Regions from separate parts of the Candidatus Dorea massiliensis AP6 genome, predicted to be linked through region 3. Evidence: riboswitches for the same ligand, from Rfam matches in the RefSeq annotation. Region 3 holds a riboswitch; each other region holds the start of a gene.

Region 1 (5,301 bases), 120 kb from region 3:
GTTTGATGTGGTACAGGCGGATGTATCAATTTCCGATGAATTAAAAAAAGAAATAGAGAAGGATGGCGTAGTGATTTATGAAAAAGCTTGATAACTTCATAAACTGTCTGGCGGTGTTAGCAAATGCTGATTTTAAGTTGGCGGAAACAAATGATATATATCGAACAGGAATTATTGGACAATTTAATCTTACTTTCGAACTTGCATGGAAAGCCTTACAGGAAATTATGAGAATGCATGGCATAGAAGAAACTTCGACCGGATCGCCGCGTGAAATTCTTCAACTTGCTTATAAAATAGGATTTATCAGTGATTCGGAAGTATGGCTGCTTATGCTAAAAAAGAGAAATACTTTTGTCCATATATACAATGAAGATGAAGTGGACGAAATGATTCTGTTGATACGTGATAGTTTTATTCCTGCTTTTACCGCTCTTAAAGATACGTTGGTGAAGAAGCTGGATGAAGCGGAAAGCAGCTGGATGTAAGAGGCTATCACAGGAAAGAAAACTGATGAAGAGTATTGCGTTGGGTAAAGAAATGTTTGGTCTGCCGGAAAAAGCGGAACGTGTAGCTACACATTTCATTCGATAAAAGGAAAGTGATATTGATAAATTCTCAGTAGTGGAGGGTAACAAATGATTCTTTATTTTTCTGCGAAAAATAGCGAAAAAACACCGATTTTAACCACAAAAAGCACGGTGAATACCACAAAAGACACGATTCCGATGCCGTGAGGGTGGCCGTACAGTAGGATCTGGACGTGTTGCTACTATCATCGAGTAATCTCAATTTATGCAGTAAAATCAAGGCTTCTGGGGAATTCCCCGGAAGCCTTTTTTCTGTCTGTAACGTAGTGAGTTATGTAAATGTCAAATCCTGCGCCTACCCTTAAATTTAACGCCGCTTTTATAAGCGGTGTGGTTTCCGGCATTTCTCGGGAAGCTCATCTGCCCAGGGCATCAGCTGGTCCAGTTTTGCCGGTTCTATATTTCCTTTTTCGTCACAATACTTAGGCAGCTCCGTGAGGATATGCCTGAAGTAGTAGTAAGGACACCTGTCTTGAAAAAATGTTGGCAGAATAGTATGCCGCTGTGATATAATAAAGCAAACGATTTTATATGTAAATTTAAAATTTAAACTGAAAGCCATTTAAGTCTTTCTAAGCGAGAGGAAACCGTATGGATAATTTCAAAAAACTCACAGAGCAACTTATGAAAATATATATTAATGCTGAATCAGTAAATGATTTGGGTATAGAAAATTATTTTGATGAAAATGTCAGTCTGATCGGAACTGGGAAACATGAGCTTTTCAGGAATCTGCATGAGTTTTTGGAATCATTTAAATTTGATGTAAAACGAAGAGATAAAATCAGACTTGAAATAGAAAATTTATATCAGGAGGAAGAAAGACTAGATGATGATCATGTTCTTGCACATGGAACAGTAGATTTTACTGGTCTGTTTAAAGATGGTTCAATCTGTTTCAAAATGGAGACAAGATTTACGATTATCTATAGGTGGACGAATGGGAAATGGCTGGTTCAGCATCTGCATCAGTCAACGCCGGATTTGGAGCAGATGGACGGTGAAGAGTTCCCTGTTACCTTGGGAAAGCAGGTCAAAAAAACCCGGCAGGCTTTTCATGCATTAGGAACTGCATATTATTTAATCTTAAGGTTGGATTTAAAAACAAAGCGTGTTGAGCTTGTCAAAAAAAGTCGAAAAATGATTATTGATATGAAAGATTATACCGAATGGAATCCTAAGATCGAGATTATCGAAAGGGTGATGGCAGAACCGTTTGCGCAGAAGTATATGGAATTTCTTGATATACAGACCATGGCGGCACGGCTTCATAATAAAGAATCTATGTCTTCCGAATTCAAACTAAAGGAAGGAGCATGGTTTCTTGCTATGGTCGTTCCTCAGAGTTATGATAAAAATGGAAATGTTACATCCGTGCTGATTGCAAATCGAGATGTGACAGATGAAAAAATGCGGGAATTAAGACAAGAGGAAGAATTACGGGAAGCTAAATTAAAAGCAGAATGTGCAAATAAAGCAAAATCGACATTCCTGTTCAATATGTCCCATGATATCAGGACGCCTATGAATGCGATCATTGGTTATGCAGAACTGGCGACCAGACATTTGCAAGAAACAGAAAAACTTGGCAGATACCTTGAAAAAATTCAAATATGCGGAAAAGAACTGCTGTCGATGCTTGGTAATGTTCTGAATCTTGCAAGGATTGAAAATAATCAGGTCGAAATGGAATACACTGTTTCGAATGTTCATGAGTGCTTTGAAAATTGTATCATTATGTTCCAACAACAGGCAGAAAGAAAAAATCAAACGCTCTCCCTGACAGAACAAATCATGTATCCGTATGTATATATGGATGCACCGCACCTGTCAGAAGTCTGTCTTAATATTATAAGCAATGCAATAAAGTATACACATACAGGAGGTAGGATATCCTGTAATGTTGTACAGAAATCCTGTGAAAAAGAAGACTGGTGCAATCTGATCATTACCATTACCGATAATGGAATTGGTATGTCTGAAGAATTCCAAAAGCGTATTTTTGAAACTTTTGAAAGAGAACGTAACACTACGTTAAGTCATATTGATGGCAGTGGCATCGGAATGGGCATTACAAAAAAGCTTGTAGATCTCATGGATGGCACAATAGAAGTGAAAAGTAAGCAGGGTGAGGGTTCCCAATTTACAGTAACGATTCCTTGCAGGAAAGCGTCAAAAGAAGATTCTCTGGTGAAAAAAAATAGTAATCTGAGTAATAAGAATTGCTTGAACGGTGTTCGAATCTTATTAGTCGAAGATAATGAGATCAACACTGAAATCGCAAAGGAACTATTGACGGAAGAAGGCTGTATTGTTGAGACTGCAAATGATGGTGTTGCATGCATTGATATGATTGAAAAAGCGGATGCTGGTTATTACAAGATGATCCTTATGGATATTCAGATGCCTGTTATGAATGGATATGACGCTGCATTAACTATCCGAAAGATGAAGGATACGAAAAAAGCCAGAATCCCAATTATTGCGATGACTGCCAATGCTTTCGCAGAAGATACACAAAAGGTTCTATCTGTTGGAATGAATGCTCATGTTGCAAAGCCTGTTGATATGAACATTCTTGTGCCAACAATGATGAAATATTTATAAAAGACAGTTTCAAAAAAATGTACAATATAATACCAATAAAGATTCATCGGCAAATCAGTCGAAAGACTGAGACGCAAAGCTATAGGGTCTGTAAAATGACAGCCAGCTGCAACCTTTAAGATGCATTGTCTGGAAAGGCAGTGCATTTTTCCCTTTAGATTTGTGGTGTGTAATAACCTGGTGATTTGGGGAGAAAAGAATAATGGATAAAAGTCGAAAAAAATCAGCCGTACTATTTGCAGGTATATTTGTAGTTTTAGGAATGTGGATGATGTTATCAGTACATTGCCGGGCTGCAGAAAAAAATAATGATGGAAAACAGCCACAGATCATCCGTATCGGATCCTTTGAGGATACCTTTAATTATGTCGATAAAAACGGTGTAAGACGAGGATATGGCTACGAACTCATTCGCAGGAACCGGACTGGGCATGTCAATCGTCAGGAAATATGTTGATCTGCTTGGCGGAACCATAGATGTAGAGAGTGAACCGGGAAAGGGCAGCACCTTTACAGTTATACTTAAACACAGGATAGCGGATGAAAGCTATTATGTAAAAAAACGTGCTGAAAGCTCTGAATCAAGCAGTGAAATCCTTGAAGGCAGGAATATTCTTCTGGCAGAGGATAATGATCTGAATGCAGAGATTGCAGAAGTAATAAGGCAACAAGAAAATTGCTAATTTCATGGTTCAGAAATGCCGTTCTGGCGGGCAGAATGATCCATTGACCACAAAACAGAAGAAAGAAAAAATAAGAGAAATATAAGAAATTCGAAAGAGAATGTACAAGAAGAATGGAAATCCCTTTGTTATACTGAACCTATACAACGAAAGAAGAGGGGACTACCATGACCAGACAGAAGAATAAAGCAGAGTACAGGGATGAGCGCGCAGCAGATCCGGAAGATGAATGGGATGTACGGAGAAGCAGAACGGATGTCCGCCGCCGGAGTGGAAATACAGGAAACCACCGCCGCGGACGCCGCCGGAATCGGCAGAAGGCCCGCATCCGCTTTCTGGCGTCCATGCTCGGGACGCTTCTGGGGGCGATCCTGCTGGTGCTGGTGGCCTATACAGCGTTAAATCTTTTTTGCGGGTTTGGAAAAGTGAATACGCAGAAATTGCGGGAGCAGGGTTACCCGGAAAGCCTGATTGCGCTGGTGGAGCGCAACCCAGAGACGAAGGATTTCGTGCTGGATTATCCGAAATACAAGGGGCTGGAAGAAATTAACATTTCGAAAGACGTGATGAAGGGAGAGATTCCCCATTTTCTGCAGTGGGATGAGCGCTGGGGATACGAAACCTATGGCAGCGATTTTCTGGCAGTGACAGGCTGCGGACCCACCTGTCTGTCTATGGTGACCTGCGGTCTGACTGGCGATACGCAGTGGAATCCATATGAGGTGGCAAAAATGGCCGAGGATAACGGTTATTATGTGGATGGGTCCGGTTCTTCCTGGGATCTGATGAGCAGCGGTGCGGAAAAGCTGGGGCTTACCGTCTCCAGCGTGATTTTTGATGCGGAGCATATCCGTGCCACCTTGGAGGCGGGTCAGCCGATTATCTGCGTGATGGGCCCGGGCGACTTCACGGATGCGGGACATTTTCTGGTGCTGACAGGCGTGGATAAGAACGGCGACATCATTTTGCAGGATCCGAACAGCGTGGAACGGACAAAACAACACTGGGATGTGCAGAAGCTGATGAATCAGATGAAAAATCTGTGGGCTTACAGTTGCTGAAAAATTGTTAAAAAATACAAAAAACGGAAAGAAAAGATAGCCAGAAGATAGGAAATACGTTACAATAAGAAAAATAGGAAAATTTCACAGCAATCCATAATGAAAATGAAGAAAATCTGAAAAGCTCGGGTGCATGGATAAAAGGAGGGGCTGCATGAAAAGAAAAATGAATACTCTGATATGGAGCCTGTGCGCAGTGGTAGCCCTTGGCGGCTGCGCAGTTTCAAAAAAGTCGGATACAGGCAATGCAGACATGGTTATGAAGGACGATGCAGGAGAGACAGTAGATCCGGCGGATACAGCGGAGACATTTTCAGAGGCGGCAGGTTCAACCAACACAGCAGATACCTCAGACGCCCG
Region 2 (5,301 bases), on a different contig from region 3:
TTACGGCAGTCATCATCACAAAAAGCACAGCCAAAGCCCTGTTCCATTTTTTCTTTTTCATTACGAATCCCCTATCTGAAATTATTTTCCGCTAATTCTGCAATTCATGAATTACCTTTACCAATAGCTTCCCATCAACAGGCTTAGAGATATGTTCATCCATTCCTGCTTCTTTTGCTCTTATTCTGTCCTCCGTAAACGCATTTGCTGTCATTGCAATGATTGGTATTTTCTTTGCATCCTCTCTGTCCAAGGCCCGGATCATCTTTGTAGCTTCATAACCATTCATGATCGGCATCATAATATCCATCAAAATCACATCAAATTCACCAAGTCTGCTTTTTTCAAATATCTGAACAGCCGCCTGTCCATTCCATGCTTTTGTCACATCAGCACCTTCATTCTGAAGCATAAACTCTGCAATTTTCATGTTCAGCTCATTATCTTCTGCCAGAAGAATATGCAGCCCCTTTATAGATTTTTCTGGTATATCTTTCTGAACTTTATGTTCATCCTCATCCGGATCTATTTTAAACGGAACCCGGATCACAAACGTTGACCCTACGCCTTTTTCACTTTCAAAGGTAATCGTTCCCCCCATTTTCTCGACCAGCTTCCTTGAAATGGCCATTCCCAGTCCTGTTCCAGCAAATTTTGCACGGCTTCCCGTATGTTCCTGTGCAAATGGTTCAAACACACGTTTCTGGAACTCCTCAGTCATTCCGATTCCTGTATCCCGGCAGACAAATTCCATTGTCGTCATTTCCGGCTGTTCGGATGGAATTTCTATGCAGCTGATATAAATTTCTCCGTTTTCTCTGTTATATTTCACCGCATTCGACAGAATATTCATCATCACACGTTTCACATACCCCGGACTTCCAATAAAATCGCGGTGTGTAATTTCTTTTTTCTCCCACATGATCCGGATATTCTGTTCTGCAGCCATCTGCTCGATCACAACAAATACTTCCCTGAAAATACTGCTCAGATTAAACGGAATCTCTTCCAGAACGATTTCACCTGACTCAAGCTTACTCATGTCCAGAACATCGTTTACCAGTTCCAGCAACAGATTGGATGCCTCTTTAATCTTTGTCCTGTATTCCGTCTGCTTCTCCATATCATCTGCGTAATGGTCTGCCATATTGACCATTCCGCGGATTCCATTGATCGGAGTCCGGATATCATGGCTCATCCGCTGGAGAAACTCCGTTTTTGCCTCATTGGCGGCTTCTGCCTTTTTTGCAGCTATCAGAAGTTCTGCCTTATATTTTTCATCTTTTTCCTGTTCCTGTTTCTGATGTGCCTGCTTTATTCTGTATGTCCAGAACCAGAATGTGCTGAATATCAGAAAATAAAGAAAAATAACACTTATCACACTTAATGGAAGATTACTGAATACTTCCGTATCCGAAAGATACGCATAGATATAATAATCACGCTGCTTCAGCATAATTCCGTAGCATCCGGCTCCTTCATTCTTCAAATGATAAATGTGCTGACTGTCTGTATGCTTTTTCATTGCCTGAACAACTTCGTTGTCGGCTGTATTCTGCCCTAACAGGCTCTCATCATTGCTGGCAACAACGATTCCCTCGTCTGCAACAATAATCGTTCCATCTTTCTGGACACTATAACCATTTAAAAGCCCCTGTATCGTCAGTGTGTAATTTCTGGTAAATTCAGGAGATGTGTAATAATAGATTGCAACGATACCCGGCGCATCTTTTCTGGCACAGGCTGCAATGTCGATAAGTGCCCCGTCTGCTCTGCTAAATCGTTCCGAATAAGATCTTTCTTCATATCCGCTGAAATCCATGATAATATCTTTTTGCAGATACTCCGTAATCTCATCAGCCAGAGACTCATCCGTGCTGTATTCACAGTCCTTCTTTCCTTCTGCATCCAGTACAATGATACCATCCACCCAGAGAGTCTGCAGATTTTCCTTCAGAAACTCCCTGCTTAGCTGCCCGCCGTTTTCTGTTTCCATTTTAATATTTGTACTCATTTGTCTGGCACTTTCAATGGCACGGAGGAGACTTTTAGATTCCGAAGATTCATTATAATGGGTATAGGTGGAGCACTGCACTTTCACATAGTTTACAATCTCCACCATTCTTTTCTCTGCTTCCTCTTTTTCCGCGTGGAAGAAATAAAACAGAGAGACTACAGCCACACAGATTCCAATCAGACCACCGAGCAGCTGGATTCGTTTTTCCTTTTTCTTTCTCTTAATACCCAAGATCATCCACCTCCAGGTACTTCTGGGGATCATCCAGATATTTTTCAATGATTTTCAGGGACGTGCCATCCTGACGCATTTCTTCCAGCGTCTGGCTCATCTGCTCACAAATTCCTCTGTCATCATTTTTTGCGAAAGCGACACCTATTCCTGTGATCATCAGAGGCTCTTCCAGAATACGAAAACTTGCGTCATAATCCTTCATATATTGGACAATCGATTCCTCATGTGCGGCAGCTGCATCTACATATCCTTTCCCAAGAAAGGTATAGATCAGTTCTCGGTGTCCAAGACTGATCAGATTTCCCAGTTTGGGAATTCTCTCATCCGTCCGATTCAGGAAGATGCCTTCCGGTTTGGTTGTGGACTGGACAGCCAGGTTCTTTCCCTCCAGATCACTCAGTTTATAGATATCACTGTTCTCATTTACCGCAACCACCTGACGGCTTGCTATGTACGGTCCCGCCCAGCGATAATCGTCAAGGCGTCCTTCCATGGAAAAACAACCCATGATACAGTCAATCTCTCCGCTCTCCACCAGTTCCTTTTTCTTCTCCCAGTTAATCTGGACAACCTCCACCTGATAGCCCATTCTTTTGAATGCTTCCGTAGCCAGTTCTACATCTATGCCCGTCGGCACACCATCCTCATTCAGATAATTATAGGGTGGATAACTGTCGCTGCCGAGCGTAATGACCGGCTTTTCGGTTTCTTTTTTACTGCTGTCTGTATTTTTACACCCTGTCAGGGTGACTGCTAAAATTCCCGCAAGCAAAATGCCTGCAATTATTCTTTTTCCTTTCATTTTTCTTCTATTCCTGCTATTCTGCTATTTTCCTTTTTTACAATATCAAAATATCCAACAATTCCTATGTATCTGATGAAGCTTTATTTTACCATAAAAAAAGCACTGCCAAACAGACAGTGCACCTCATTTCATGCAACTGGCTGCCATTTTACAGGCCCTGTAGCTTTGCGTCCCAGACTTTCATCTGGTTTGCCGAATATCCTATTAAAGCTTTTAAACTCAAGCGAAAATATTGATATCATTATACTCCCATATTCCACTGTACGCAAGCAAAACCACGCCGTTTTAATGCTTTTAATGCTTTTGAAACGGCGAATCATTGAGATTGATCAAGATTCAATCCTTTTTTCTGATACTTCGACCGAATCAGCCACTTCTGATCAATCTTCCGCACCCCATCTTCAAACCGGATATGCAGATTCACCGAGCCCGTTTTCTGCTCTACTTTTTCCACCCTGCCATGCCCGAATTTGGGATGAGACACCTGCTCACCGATTTGATACTGAATTACGCTGTCTTTCGCTTTCTTATGCTCCTGCTCCCGCCGATACCGATCCCGCAGAGGGACCGTCTTATCGTGAATCGGATTTTTCAGGACCTTGTCGTAATTATGCTTCATCAATGCCTCGCCTGCCTTGTAATAGGGCGTCGGTGCTGCGCCCACCAGGGAACAACAGTATTTCCAGGCGCTGCCGTGGGTGCCTGACTGCCACTGATACTGCTTCGGAATCGGCATATTGTACTGCATGTAATGGGCGTATTCATGGCGGTAGAGATCTGTCCGCTCCTCTTTGCTCAGCGGATGCTTCACCGCATAGCCGATAAAAAGCAGAGAAAAATGAAAATGCTCCTTCTCATTGTGACTGCCCCGGGTGTAGGAGCCCAGACAGTCCGTGTCCATGCCGAAGGTAATCGGCACCATAGCCCCCTGTAGGTGAAATTTCCGGTCAAGCTGCTCGTAGAGATTCTGGATCTGCGTCCGCAGAATCGGAATTTCTTTCTCCAGATTGGCCTTTAAAAACAAATTATCTTCAAAATTTTCCATACCTGTTCCTCAAATACTCATTTTCTGTGGTTCCATTCACGCGACTCGCGAAATCATTTCCCTTAGGCTGTCCTTATAACTGCCCCTCACGCAGGATCCCAAAATCACGATGACCGTCGGCGCCACGCCTTCCGCCGCCATGTGACACTGAATAACGAAAAACAGGTTCAGAATCACATTGATTACACCCGCAAAAGCAAGATACATCAGCGGATGCTTTGTATCGCCCGAAGCGCTCATGACGCCGTTGCCAAAATTGTAGATACCCATGGCCGGCATGCCGACGGCATAGATTTTCAGATATAAAACCGCACCATCGATAAGCTCCGGCTTGGTGTTCATCAGCGACAGCATCCCCTTCGCAAAGAAAAAACAGATTCCGCCTGTCAGAAGTCCTATAAGGCCGCAGAGCAAAAAAGCCGTATGAATGGTCTTTTCCACAGCGAACCGCTGACCATTTCAATCCCCTTTGATTGTTTCATATTTTCACTCATGGTAAATCTTTCCCTCACTAGAGCATACTATCTACCTTTCTTTTTGTAAATATGGAAATTTTGACGGAATTATGGGATATTTTCTCTTGCGAAAAATGCAGCAAGAACCCCATACCTCACAAAATGAGACTGATAGATTCCACTCTCAAAAATGACGCAGATTCCCATGGGGGAACCTGCGCCATTTCGTCCGTCTTATATAAAAATTTATCCTAACAGTTCTTCCACCATCTGTGCATCAAATTTCACGGCTTTTACTCCATTTACTTCAATCTGGTACAGCGCATTGGCCGCGATATGCTCCGCCGCCTGCTCCAGGTCGCGGATTCCGGTCGTATCCGCATACTTGGCAATGACTGCGTCCAGGCCTTCCGGCGTCACGATGCACTCATCCTTACGAAGGCTCATGCGCTTCAACACCTTCGGCAACGCAAATTTGGAAAAAATCACCTTTTTCTCTTCTTCCGTGTAATCCGGAATATCAATCACCGCAAAACGGGACATGAGCGGCGCGCTGATCTGGCTCTTATCGTTGGCTGTGGCGATTGGGTACACGCCTACGGTGGGCACCATACATTCCATGTAGTTGTCGGTGAAGCCCAGGTTGTCCAGCAGTGTCAGCAACACATCTGCGGGATTGCCGTTGCCCTTTCCGGCGTTGGCCTTGTCCAGCTCATTGATAATGAACACCAGGTTAGACTCGCCT
Region 3 (5,301 bases):
CGCTGTAATGGATCATCCCGCTCTCACAGACGGTCAGATCCCCGGCGTGCGCCAGAAAGGTCTGATCGGTAATGCTTAAAAGACAGGAGCCCGAGCGCACGTAGATCAGCTCAATTTCCTTATGCCAGTGGGCCAGAAATCCCACATTTTCATAACGGGAATGCCAGACCATATAGTCAGAGTCATAGTTTCGCACTTCATGGAAAGCTTTCATAATAAAAAATCTCCTGCCACGTAAAAATTCGGTCGAAAGTGATAAAAGACGTTCCTTTTATATAGAAGAAGTATAACAACTAGCACAAAAAATGTCCATATCATAACAGAAATTTACGTGCATTTTTTTATAAAATGTTATATAATGTGATCATCAGAAACGTGAAAATCTATTTTTATAAAATGGAGGGTTTAAAAAGTGGCAAAATCTAGATTAATTGGCGATTATCCTGTAATCGGTATCCGTCCGACTATCGACGGAAGAAGAGGAGCTCTTGATGTAAGAGGATCCCTGGAAGAGCAGACCATGGGTATGGCAAAAGCAGCGGCAAAGCTGTTTGAGGAGAATATCCGTTATTCCAACGGTGAGCCGGTAAAGGTGGTTATCGCAGACACCACCATCGGTCGTGTAGGCGAGGCAGCTGCCTGCGCAGACAAGTTCCGTAAAGCAGGCGTAGACATCACCCTGACCGTTACTCCCTGCTGGTGCTACGGCTCCGAGACCATGGACACCGACCCGTTGACCATCAAGGGCGTATGGGGACTGAACGCTACCGAGAGACCGGGCGCTGTATACCTGGCTTCCGTACTGGCTACCCATGCACAGAAGGGACTTCCGGCATTCGGTATCTACGGACATGACGTTCAGGATGCTGACGATGAGACCATCCCGGAGGACGTAAAGGCAAAGCTTCTCCGCTTCGGCCGCGCCGCAGTAGCAGCAGCAAGCATGAGAGGAAAATCCTACCTGCAGATTGGTTCCGTTACCATGGGTATCGGCGGATCCATCATCAGCCCGGAATTCATCGAGGAATATCTGGGAATGCGTGTGGAGTCTGTAGACGAGGTTGAAATTATCCGTCGTATGACAGAGGGTATCTACGATCATGAAGAGTTTGAGAAGGCTCTGAAGTGGGCGAAGGAGACCTGTACTATCGGCTTTGACAAGAACCCGCCTGAGCTTCAGATGACTGAGGAGCAGAAGGAAGAGCAGTTCGAGTTTGTTGTAAAAATGGCAGTTATCATCAAAGAACTGATGAACGGCTGTGATAACCTGGATCCGAAGTTCTCCGAGGAAGCTATCGGACACAACGCTCTGGCAGCAGGCTTCCAGGGACAGAGACAGTGGACAGACTTCTACCCGAACGGAGACTTCGCAGAGGCGATGCTGAACACCTCCTTCGACTGGGAAGGCGCAAGAGAGCCGTACATCCTGGCTACCGAGAACGACGTATTGAACGGACTGGGCATGCTGTTCATGAAGCTTCTGACTGGCCGCGCTCAGATGTTCGCGGACGTTCGTACCTACTGGAGCGGCGACGCAGTAAAGAGAGTTACCGGTTATGATCTGGAAGGCAAGGCAAAAGAGTCTGACGGCTTTATCCATCTGATTAACTCTGGCGCATGCTGTCTGGATGCCTGCGGCGAAGTAAAGGATGAGAATGGCAACGGCACCATGAAGCAGTGGTGGGATGTAACCGAAGAGGATCAGAAGAAGATTATGGAAGCAACCACCTGGAACGCAGCTGACAACGGCTACTTCCGTGGCGGCGGATTCTCCTCCCGTTTCCTGACCAGAGCTGAGATGCCGGCTACCATGATTCGTCTGAACCTGGTAAAGGGACTTGGACCGGTTCTGCAGATTGCAGAGGGCTGGACCATCAACCTGCCGGATGACGTATCCGATACTTTGTGGAAGAGAACAGACTACACATGGCCCTGCACATGGTTCGCACCGCGCTGCACAGGCGAGGGCGCATTCAAGACCGCTTACGATATGATGAACAACTGGGGCGCAAACCATGGCGCTATCAGCTACGGTCACATCGGCGCAGACCTGATTACCCTCTGCTCCATCTTAAGAATCCCGGTATGTATGCACAATGTTCCGGAAGAGGAGATCTTCCGTCCGGCAGCATGGAACGCATTCGGTATGAACAAAGAGGGACAGGACTTCCGTGCATGCAAGGCATACGGCCCGCTGTACAAGACTATCCGTTAATTCGAAAAGAGAAGTTACATACGGGAGCATGGAACTGCGAGGTTCCGTGCTCCTTTTGCTCTACAGGAAACACTGTGTTACGTTAAAGTGCGAAAACTATGATTCCTATAGAGCAAAAAGCCCGGAAAGGAAGCTCTATCGGTGAACGAACCTTGCTTCGAACAATAAAAAACGTATATCTGGGAAGATGACCAATTAACAGATGACGGGGAGAAAAAATTTGACAAAAATCTGACTTGCAATATGGAAGGGACTCTGCTAAAATGAACAATATTGCAAAAAGAGAATACTGGGCAAACCTGCTGAAAAGCAGGGACGCAAAGCCAAAAGGGTCTAAGGGTAAAACTATGACAGCCGGTTGCTATTGGAAGTCCGAAAAGAATTCTGATATTGTTTGGATGCTGTGATTTGTGCGCCTGTTTTGACGCCTGTTGCAGTATTTTTTATGTAATAGGAAATTCCGATGGAATCCCTATTACATAAAAACTATTATATGATAAGAGCTTTTCGAAGCTGTGTGAGCGGCATAGAAGGGTTACTTATATGAGGGGAATGTGAGAGATCACGGAAAATACGCCGGGGGCGAAAGCCTTCGGCGTATTTTCGTGTGAGCAAGGTGATAGGACAATGATTTATTCAAAACAGTCGATGGTATCTTCTGTCGCAATCGTAATCGGAACTTTGATGTAATAGAATGCGGGCTTCTGCTTTTTTTGAGATTTTTTTCCGGACAGGAAAACCCCGTTGGAGGTTGCGCTTTTTCGAGATACGGGGTATGATAGATAAGGTGAGAAAGATAACACTGAATCAGACGAGGAGGAACGATCATGTCATTTGTTACATCAGAAAAGATGCTTTTGGACGCACAGAAGGGCGGCTACGCCGTAGGCGCTTTCAATGTGGAGAATATGGAAATGGTAATGGCCGTTATCGCGGCGGCAGAGGAGCTTCGGGCGCCGCTGATGCTGCAGACTACACCGTCCACCATTAAGTACGCGGGACTGGATATGTATCTGGCAAATGTAAAGGCGGCTGCTGAGCGCGCCAGCGTTCCGGTGTGTCTGCACCTGGATCACGGCGATAGCTTTGACCTGGCTATGCGGGCGCTGCGGACCGGCTACACTTCCATCATGATTGACGGCTCCCACAATGTGTTTGAGGAAAATATAGCGGTAACCAAGGCCGTAGCAGACGCCTGCAGACCTTCCGGAATCCCGGTAGAGGCGGAGCTTGGCAAGGTCGGCGGCAAAGAGGACGATCTGGACGGCGGCGAGGGCAATGGTTATACAGATCCGCTGGAGGCAAAAGAATTCGTGGAGCGCACCGGCGTAACATCCCTGGCCGTAGCCATCGGAACCGCTCACGGTGTATACAAGGGAGTACCGAAGCTGGATTTGGACCGCCTGGCTGAGATCCGGAAAGTCGTAGATATCCCGCTGGTACTGCACGGAGCAAGCGGCCTGTCCGAGGAAGCAGTGGTAGAGAGCATCAAGCGCGGTATCTGCAAGGTCAACTTCGCCACAGAGCTTCGTATCGCCTATACCGACGGCGTGAAGGAATTCCTGGCGGCAAACCCGGACGCCTTCGATCCGAAGAAGTATGGCAAGGTAGCCATGGAGCACGTGAAAGCCATCGTGGAGACGCGTATGAAGATGTGCGGCTGCACGGACAGAGTTTAAGAGGCTGAAAAAAACGCAGGGGCTGTGTAACAGCAGCCTCTGCGTTGCGAGCATAATTGGAAATAAATGGGAGAATAGAAAGTGAACGTAGAGACCATGCAGACAGACCGCAGGCGGCAGCACCTGATTTTTATCGGCCTGTTTCTTTTATTACAGGTGATTTTCATATGGAGGAGCTTCTACGGCTTCAATACGGCGGATGAGATGTATTTTATCGGCTGTTCGGAGCGTATTTTCCGGGGAGAGAAAATTCTGATCGATGAGTGGAATCCGACCCAGCAGCTCTGTTCCTTTCTGTTACATCCCATTTACAGCCTGATCCGGACGGTCATGGGGTCTACGGAAGGAATTGTGATGGCGAGCCGGTTTGTCTATCTGGTGTACTCCGGCGTGCTGACGCTGTTCTTCTATCTGCGGTTTCAGCGGCGTGGATATGCTTCCTTCGGACCAACGTTTTTGTTCGCGATTTTCGCGCCCTTCAGCATCTGCGCCATGTCCTATAATTCCATCGAATTCGGCATCCTGCCGGTACTGCTGGCGGTGCTCTCGGCGGATATGGAGCATTCGGTGCCGGAATATATCCTGTGCGGCATTCTGATGGCGGTGATCGTGCTGGCGAATCCCTTCGCGGTGCTGATGTACGCCGGATACGGACTGATTTGCCTGATTGCCACGGTGCGCGGGCGTCGGAGAGGGACGAAGCCGGAGGGCGTGCTGCAGTTTCGGAATTTCCTGTGGATGACCCTGGGCGCAGGTATTATCCTGCTACTGTTCCTAGCCTTTATCTTCCAGCGGGGAACTTTATCAGAGATGCTGGCCAATGTGCCTCACATCGTGGGAGATTCCGAGCATCAGGAGGGGTATCTCTACAAGACCGGGCGGTATTTCCATCTGTGCTTTAAAAATTATAAATGGATGTTTGTGGGGCTTTTATTCGTGTATGGTGCGACCCTGTTTGATAAAAAGCGGTACAGCCATAGCCCTGTATATATGATTCTGGCGGCGGCGTGCGTCGTGCCTTATCTGATTTATTACGGGTTTGTTTTTGAACATATTACAGTAAATTATCAGATGCTGCCGCTGGCGTTCTGGTGCCTGGAGGCTTATTTTGTCACAGAGCATAAGGAAAAGCGGTTGTTTTATGGCTGGTATCTTCCGGCCATGTTGTTCACGATGATTGTGCAGTACGCGACCAATACGGGAATTGTGACCCTGAGCGTGGCTTACGGCATGTGCTCCTGTGTGGGACTGATTTTTGCGGCGGACTGGATGAAGGAAGAGCGACAGCGGTGGCAGTGTGCGCGGCGGGCGGACAGTGGTGGAAAGGCGGGACTGTGCCGGGCGGCGAAGCGCCGGCGGGTGGCATCGCTCTGTGTAGCCGGTGTGCTGCTGATACAGTTTGCGGGC
Region 4 (5,301 bases), on a different contig from region 3:
CTGTTTCCTGTCAGTTTGTGTATTTCACTGTCATTTGATACCTCTTCAAAAAAATCTTTCTGCACATCAATCCTGTAGATAGAACAGTAACTCTTGGCAATTGCCGAAATTATTTCATTACTCAGCCGTGTCTCATCCAGTGCCTGCTTTAATTGATTCTGGATCGTAGTTTCTTTTTCCATGATATCATCAATATGCCGAAAACCCACCAGTGCGAAAAAATTTTTCTCATCCTCGTATATTTTGACTGCCTGTGCCTCAAAAAATTCATGCTGGTTCGGATTCGGTTTACTTCTATAATGGTATGTAATGCGCTTCTTCCGGGAAAGCTGTTCCTTTAGATGCCCTGTCGAAATCCAGTCCTTAAATTCCTGTCTTTCTTTATCATACAGATATTGAACCGCATATTGGTCAGCAGAAGAATTGAAATTATCACCCTGTTTCAGATTCATTTTTTTTACGTTGGTTCCATCGTTTATATGGAGAATTTCAAAGGAACCGGTATTTAATTCAACATAATAGACAGCCGTAAAATCTGCACATATCTTATCCAAAAGCCGTCTTTCCGCCATCTGTTCTTCCAACGTACTTTTCAGTTTTCTGTTCCTCATATGTACCATTACAGTCAGGATAAGAAGCAGAACGAGCAGCACGGCTATAAAAGCTAAAGCAGCCACAGACTGCAGTTGCTTCGGAAATATATATTTAATTTCTGTCATAACAAAATCCTCTCTATGTTTCCTGTCTGCTTTTCCCATGCATCTGGAAGGCTCCTGATTGCTGCGGTTGCCTCATAATCATTTATGACAGGCATTTTGCTTTCTCAACTCTTTGCTTATGGTCTGCTTAATTTTTTCATCATCCAACGGCTTTGCAAGATGTGCGTTCATTCCTGCTTCCATACACCTTTCGGCATCTTCCCTGAATGCATTTGCAGTCATAGCAATGATAGGGATTGTTTTTGCATCTTGCCGTTCCAGGTCTCTTATTGTTCTTGCAGCAGTAAGACCATCCATCACCGGCATCATAACATCCATTAAAATAACATCGTATGTTCCCGGTTCGGAAGCTTCAAAATGCTGAACAGCTTCTAACCCATTGTTCACTGTTTCTACTTTAGCTCCATTTTCCGTCAGCATAAATTCTGCTATTTCCACATTCAGCTCATTATCTTCAACCAGCAATACCCGGATATCTGATATATCTGCATCAAAATCTTCTTTTTCTTCCGGCCGTGCATTCGTATCAATTTTAAATGGAAGTATTACAGTAAAACAGCTTCCTTCACCAAGCTTGCTTTCAACTGTTATGGTTCCGCCCATCTTTTCTACAAGTTGTTTCACAATAGGCATTCCCAGACCTGTCCCATTATAATCAGAACGTGGGGAATTATCTGCCTGTACAAATGGAGTAAACAATTCATTTTTTATAAATTCTTCTGACATTCCAATTCCATTATCTCTTATTTTAAATTCACATGTCATGTGAGTTTCTGATCTTTCAATCGTTCTCATACTCATGTAAATAGAACCATTCACCTTATTGTACTTCATACTGTTTGTAAACAGATTCATCAATACTTTTTTCAGATGAACTGCATTGCTCCAAACATATATACCACTGTAATCATCATGTTCTCCTATAACATGAAGTCCTTTTTCTTCTGCCTGAAAAGATAGTGACTCCGTGATTTCCTGACATACCTGAGCCAGATTGATGGATTCATCACCAAAAACCACTGTATCTGATTCTAACTTTGCCATATCTAAAACATCATTTATCAATGATAGTAGCAGTTTCGATGACTCATGTATTTTATTCATACAATCCTTTGCCCGCTCAGCATCATTTCCGCTTTTCTCAAGAATCGTAAGCATGCCAATAATACCATTGATCGGTGTTCTGATATCATGAGACATGTTATTTAAAAAGGAAGTCTTAGCCTTATTGGCACTCTGTGCTTCTACAAGTGCATTTTGTAATTCCTGCTGTTTTTCTTCAAGCTCCTGATTCAGCTTCAATGCCTGCTCAGCAGACTTCTTGAATTTTTCTTCCGCACGTTTTGATTTTTTCAAAGAATCAAGAATTATACACAGAACAACGAAAAAAGAAATTCCAGCGACAAGTGAAACTGTCAGTAAATTGTCCTGAATAAAATCCTTCAATGTAACTTTTCGTGAAGAAGCATTATACGAAACTACTGCACCTGAAAATTGAGTTGTAGGCATAGATGTCAGTGTTTTATTCAGAATGGACAAAAGAACCGGTTCTCCCTGCTGAATAGCAAATGGAACATCAGCTTCTTTTGTCAGGAAAACACTATGAAGCTTATTATTTTTCAAATAGTCTGAAACAGTACCTGAATTGCTTACAATACAATCCGTCTCCCCTTTCTGCATTGCTTTTACTGCTGCATCTGATGTCTCATATTCCACAACCTCCCATTGCGGATAATTGTATGAAAGATATGCTTTCAATGTAAAATTATCTTTTTCAACGGCAACTGTATTCTCTTTATTTTCATCAAAAGAATCCTTTGCCGTAATTGCTGCCATATTGAGAGTCAATAGCGTGTCCGACAAAGCAAATCCATTTGTTTCTGCAAAGTATGGATTCTGGTTTGCATGAAAAATCAGGTCTATTTTTCCATCCTGCAATGCCTGAAGCAGTTCACTTCTTGTCTCATATCCATTTAATTCAAATTCCAGAGTCTGACCTTGCAGACAATTTTCTGCAAGATCCACATAATCTGTAATAACACCTGTCAGTTTACCTGTTGATGGATCTACACTGCTGATACCTCCATCCTGATTCAGATACCCTATCCGGATTGCACCATGCTGCCCGATCCACTCACTTTCTTCTTTTGAAAGAAACGAGCTGCTCTGTGCAGAAAGATAACGCCTGTAGAGATCATCTGTGTAAAATGGGTTGTCATCCTTGATTCTGCGCATAGCACTATCCAGTGCTTCTTTGATATCCGGACGTTTGGGATTTATGGCAAAATAGATTTCTGTCTCTCCAATACTTGCAACAGGCGAAATATCAGATTCTTCCCAACGGGATTCTTCTACCGAAACGAAGCAGTCAATTTCATGTTTCGACAGTTTGTCCATAATTTCTGTGGTTGTAGAAACATTGATATGCTTCGTATGCAGACCATATTTTGATTCCCATTCATTAAGCACGTCCTCCACTATATTATCTTTAGACACACCAATATTTTTTCCCTCAAAAGAATCCAAATTTCCTGCTGTAAGATCCATATTGGATGCATCCGTATAGATGTAGTATTTCTCTTCCCCCATAGGCATATCGGAAAAAAGCATATTTTCAGCACGTTCGTCTGTATAGGAAATGTCACCAAGAATATCAATCTCTCCATTTTCCAACTGTGTAAAGCAGTTTTTCCAATCACTTGTTATGTATTTATATGTCCATCCTGCATAACCTGCAATATCTTGAAGATACTCATAACCATAGCCGCTTCTTTCCCCCTTTTCATTGACGGTATTATAAGTTTCTTCAAAAGATCCTACCCGGATAACATTGTCAGAGTTTTCTTTGGCAAATGTAGGAACGGATAAAACAATAAAACATATCATTGTGCAAAATATAATGTAACAAAATTTGAAATTCATTATATTCTGTACTAATTTGCACTTCTTCATCTTTCTCCCCTCCTCTAGGCTACAGTTGCTTGCTTCCCGATTTTAATTTTACATTCATTAATTGTCAATAACCTCCCCGCTATTTTTCACAATATTTTTCCAAACAGCTTCTGTATTACTTATTCAAGTGCTCTACCATAAAAAAGCACTGCCAAACAGACAGTGCACCTCATTTCATGCAACTGGCTGCCATTTTACAGGCCCTGTAGCTTTGCGTCCCAGACTTTCATCTGGTTTGCCGATTTCCTTATTATAGCTTTAATACTTATGCAAAAAAAGAACAGCCGCTACATATACTCGAACTGTTCTTCTACTTCTGAAGTCCACGCAGCATTGACATCACTGTTTCCTGCTCATTTGTACTCAGATCGTTCCATATCCTTAAAACTTCTTTCTGCTCTTCTGTCAGATTCTCTGAATTACCTTCTTGAAAAAACTGTGATAATGTCACGCCTAATGCTGTACATATTTTTTCAAGTGTGATCAGCGACGGCAGGTTTTCCTGCGCCATGATTCTTCCCAGTGACGACTGGGAAATTCCCGACAGCTACGATAATCTATATTTACTGATATCACGCTTTTCACACAAAGATGTTATTTTATCCGCAATATACTTCTCTATCTGCAAGTAACTATACCTCATTTTCGCTTATATCGTTTTTATAATATCACAGACAGTTACGTTTGTCACATAAAAGTTTGAAACCTCAAACAAAAATAAGCCTGCCATCATCCGCAGATTTCTCCACTTCTTTTTCCTTCAAGGTAACCCGCTTGGCTGTTTTTGCCATTTCTCCCAAGGCAGCGATCAGTTGCGTATAAGCAGTGACCTCTTCTGCTGTTAATGGGGAAGAAAACCATGGAAAGATAATCTTCTCATCGGTGATTTGAACTGGAAGCTCCTCAATGGTAAGGGCCTGCTTAAAAAGATTTTCCGAGCTGTATCACTTGGAAATACGCTTCTCTGACGGTTGAGCTTACGGTAAGCAGTTGGTTTATCACTAAAGATACCTCCTCTTACTGCCAGCACAAAGTTTCGCTTAGCAAGCACTTGATGCGTTTCCTCTACGTATGCATATTGTCAAGTGTTACAATTAATGACGAAATCCTTTTTCAGTTCTTCCGAAATATATTGTGTCAAAGCATTATCATGCAGTAAAGCACACATGGCTAGATCTTGTAATTCATCACCTTGAATTTTCCAATATTCAGCCATGCGTATACTTATATAAGCCACTCTTTTTCCATGTTTGTTTTTGATATTTACCAACTCTGCTTCTATACAGTCCAAAGCATAAGAACAGGCTCCTGCAAGTCCGATAATATCTATGTTCTTCTTTCATTGGTATAATCCTATCATAATACATTTATGCTTCTGAGAACTGGTCTTTTCCTACAAAGCATAACGGACATTCAAAATCTTCTGGAATATCCTCCCACTTTGTACCAGGTGCAATACCACCTTCTGGATAGCCCTTCTCCTCATCATATTCCCATCCGCAAACATCACATACGTATTTCATTCGTTGTTCCTCCTTGTAAATATATTAATACACAGCCTATCATTACTGCTTTTTTGAATTAATCACTTTCTTCTTCGTAATAATCTCATCTCCTTAATAATTCTCTT

Evidence for each region. A riboswitch is a leader RNA that binds a small molecule or an ion and turns the genes downstream of it on or off. The one in region 3 is predicted to bind cyclic di-GMP.
Region 1: another riboswitch for cyclic di-GMP. It lies ahead of ACESZP_RS08570 (hypothetical protein); the one in region 3 lies ahead of gatY (tagatose-bisphosphate aldolase subunit GatY).
Region 2: another riboswitch for cyclic di-GMP. It lies ahead of ACESZP_RS04445 (substrate-binding periplasmic protein); the one in region 3 lies ahead of gatY (tagatose-bisphosphate aldolase subunit GatY).
Region 4: another riboswitch for cyclic di-GMP. It lies ahead of ACESZP_RS12305 (response regulator); the one in region 3 lies ahead of gatY (tagatose-bisphosphate aldolase subunit GatY).

What each region holds. Positions count from the first base shown of each region.
Region 1 is NZ_CAXTKW010000007.1:33,214-38,514, reverse strand. It holds gene ACESZP_RS08590 (nucleotidyltransferase family protein) at 1-91, shown strand, start outside; gene ACESZP_RS08585 (HI0074 family nucleotidyltransferase substrate-binding subunit) at 78-488, shown strand; partial or broken gene ACESZP_RS08580 (flavodoxin family protein) at 511-594, shown strand; gene ACESZP_RS08575 (ATP-binding protein) at 1,182-3,197, shown strand; cyclic di-GMP riboswitch class I at 3,236-3,311, shown strand; gene ACESZP_RS08570 (hypothetical protein) at 3,400-3,654, shown strand; gene ACESZP_RS08565 (ATP-binding protein) at 3,629-3,880, shown strand; gene ACESZP_RS08560 (C39 family peptidase) at 4,048-4,941, shown strand; gene ACESZP_RS08555 (hypothetical protein) at 5,096-5,301, shown strand, end outside.
Region 2 is NZ_CAXTKW010000003.1:118,370-123,670, reverse strand. It holds gene ACESZP_RS04455 (extracellular solute-binding protein) at 1-61, opposite strand, end outside; gene ACESZP_RS04450 (hybrid sensor histidine kinase/response regulator) at 92-2,254, opposite strand; gene ACESZP_RS04445 (substrate-binding periplasmic protein) at 2,238-3,053, opposite strand; cyclic di-GMP riboswitch class I at 3,185-3,260, opposite strand; gene ACESZP_RS04440 (hypothetical protein) at 3,373-4,101, opposite strand; gene ACESZP_RS04435 (MATE family efflux transporter) at 4,138-4,542, opposite strand; gene ACESZP_RS04430 (AAA family ATPase) at 4,803-5,301, opposite strand, start outside.
Region 3 is NZ_CAXTKW010000007.1:156,861-162,161, reverse strand. It holds gene ACESZP_RS09215 (AraC family transcriptional regulator) at 1-214, opposite strand, end outside; gene ACESZP_RS09210 (L-fucose isomerase) at 413-2,215, shown strand; cyclic di-GMP riboswitch class I at 2,498-2,581, shown strand; gene gatY (tagatose-bisphosphate aldolase subunit GatY) at 3,043-3,894, shown strand; gene ACESZP_RS09200 (hypothetical protein) at 3,976-5,301, shown strand, end outside.
Region 4 is NZ_CAXTKW010000011.1:87,283-92,583, forward strand. It holds gene ACESZP_RS12300 (ATP-binding protein) at 1-719, opposite strand, end outside; gene ACESZP_RS12305 (response regulator) at 798-3,671, opposite strand; cyclic di-GMP riboswitch class I at 3,846-3,921, opposite strand; gene ACESZP_RS12310 (helix-turn-helix domain-containing protein) at 3,982-4,218, opposite strand; partial or broken gene ACESZP_RS12315 (phosphohydrolase) at 4,765-5,001, opposite strand; gene ACESZP_RS12320 (rubredoxin) at 5,039-5,194, opposite strand; gene rbr (rubrerythrin) at 5,288-5,301, opposite strand, start outside.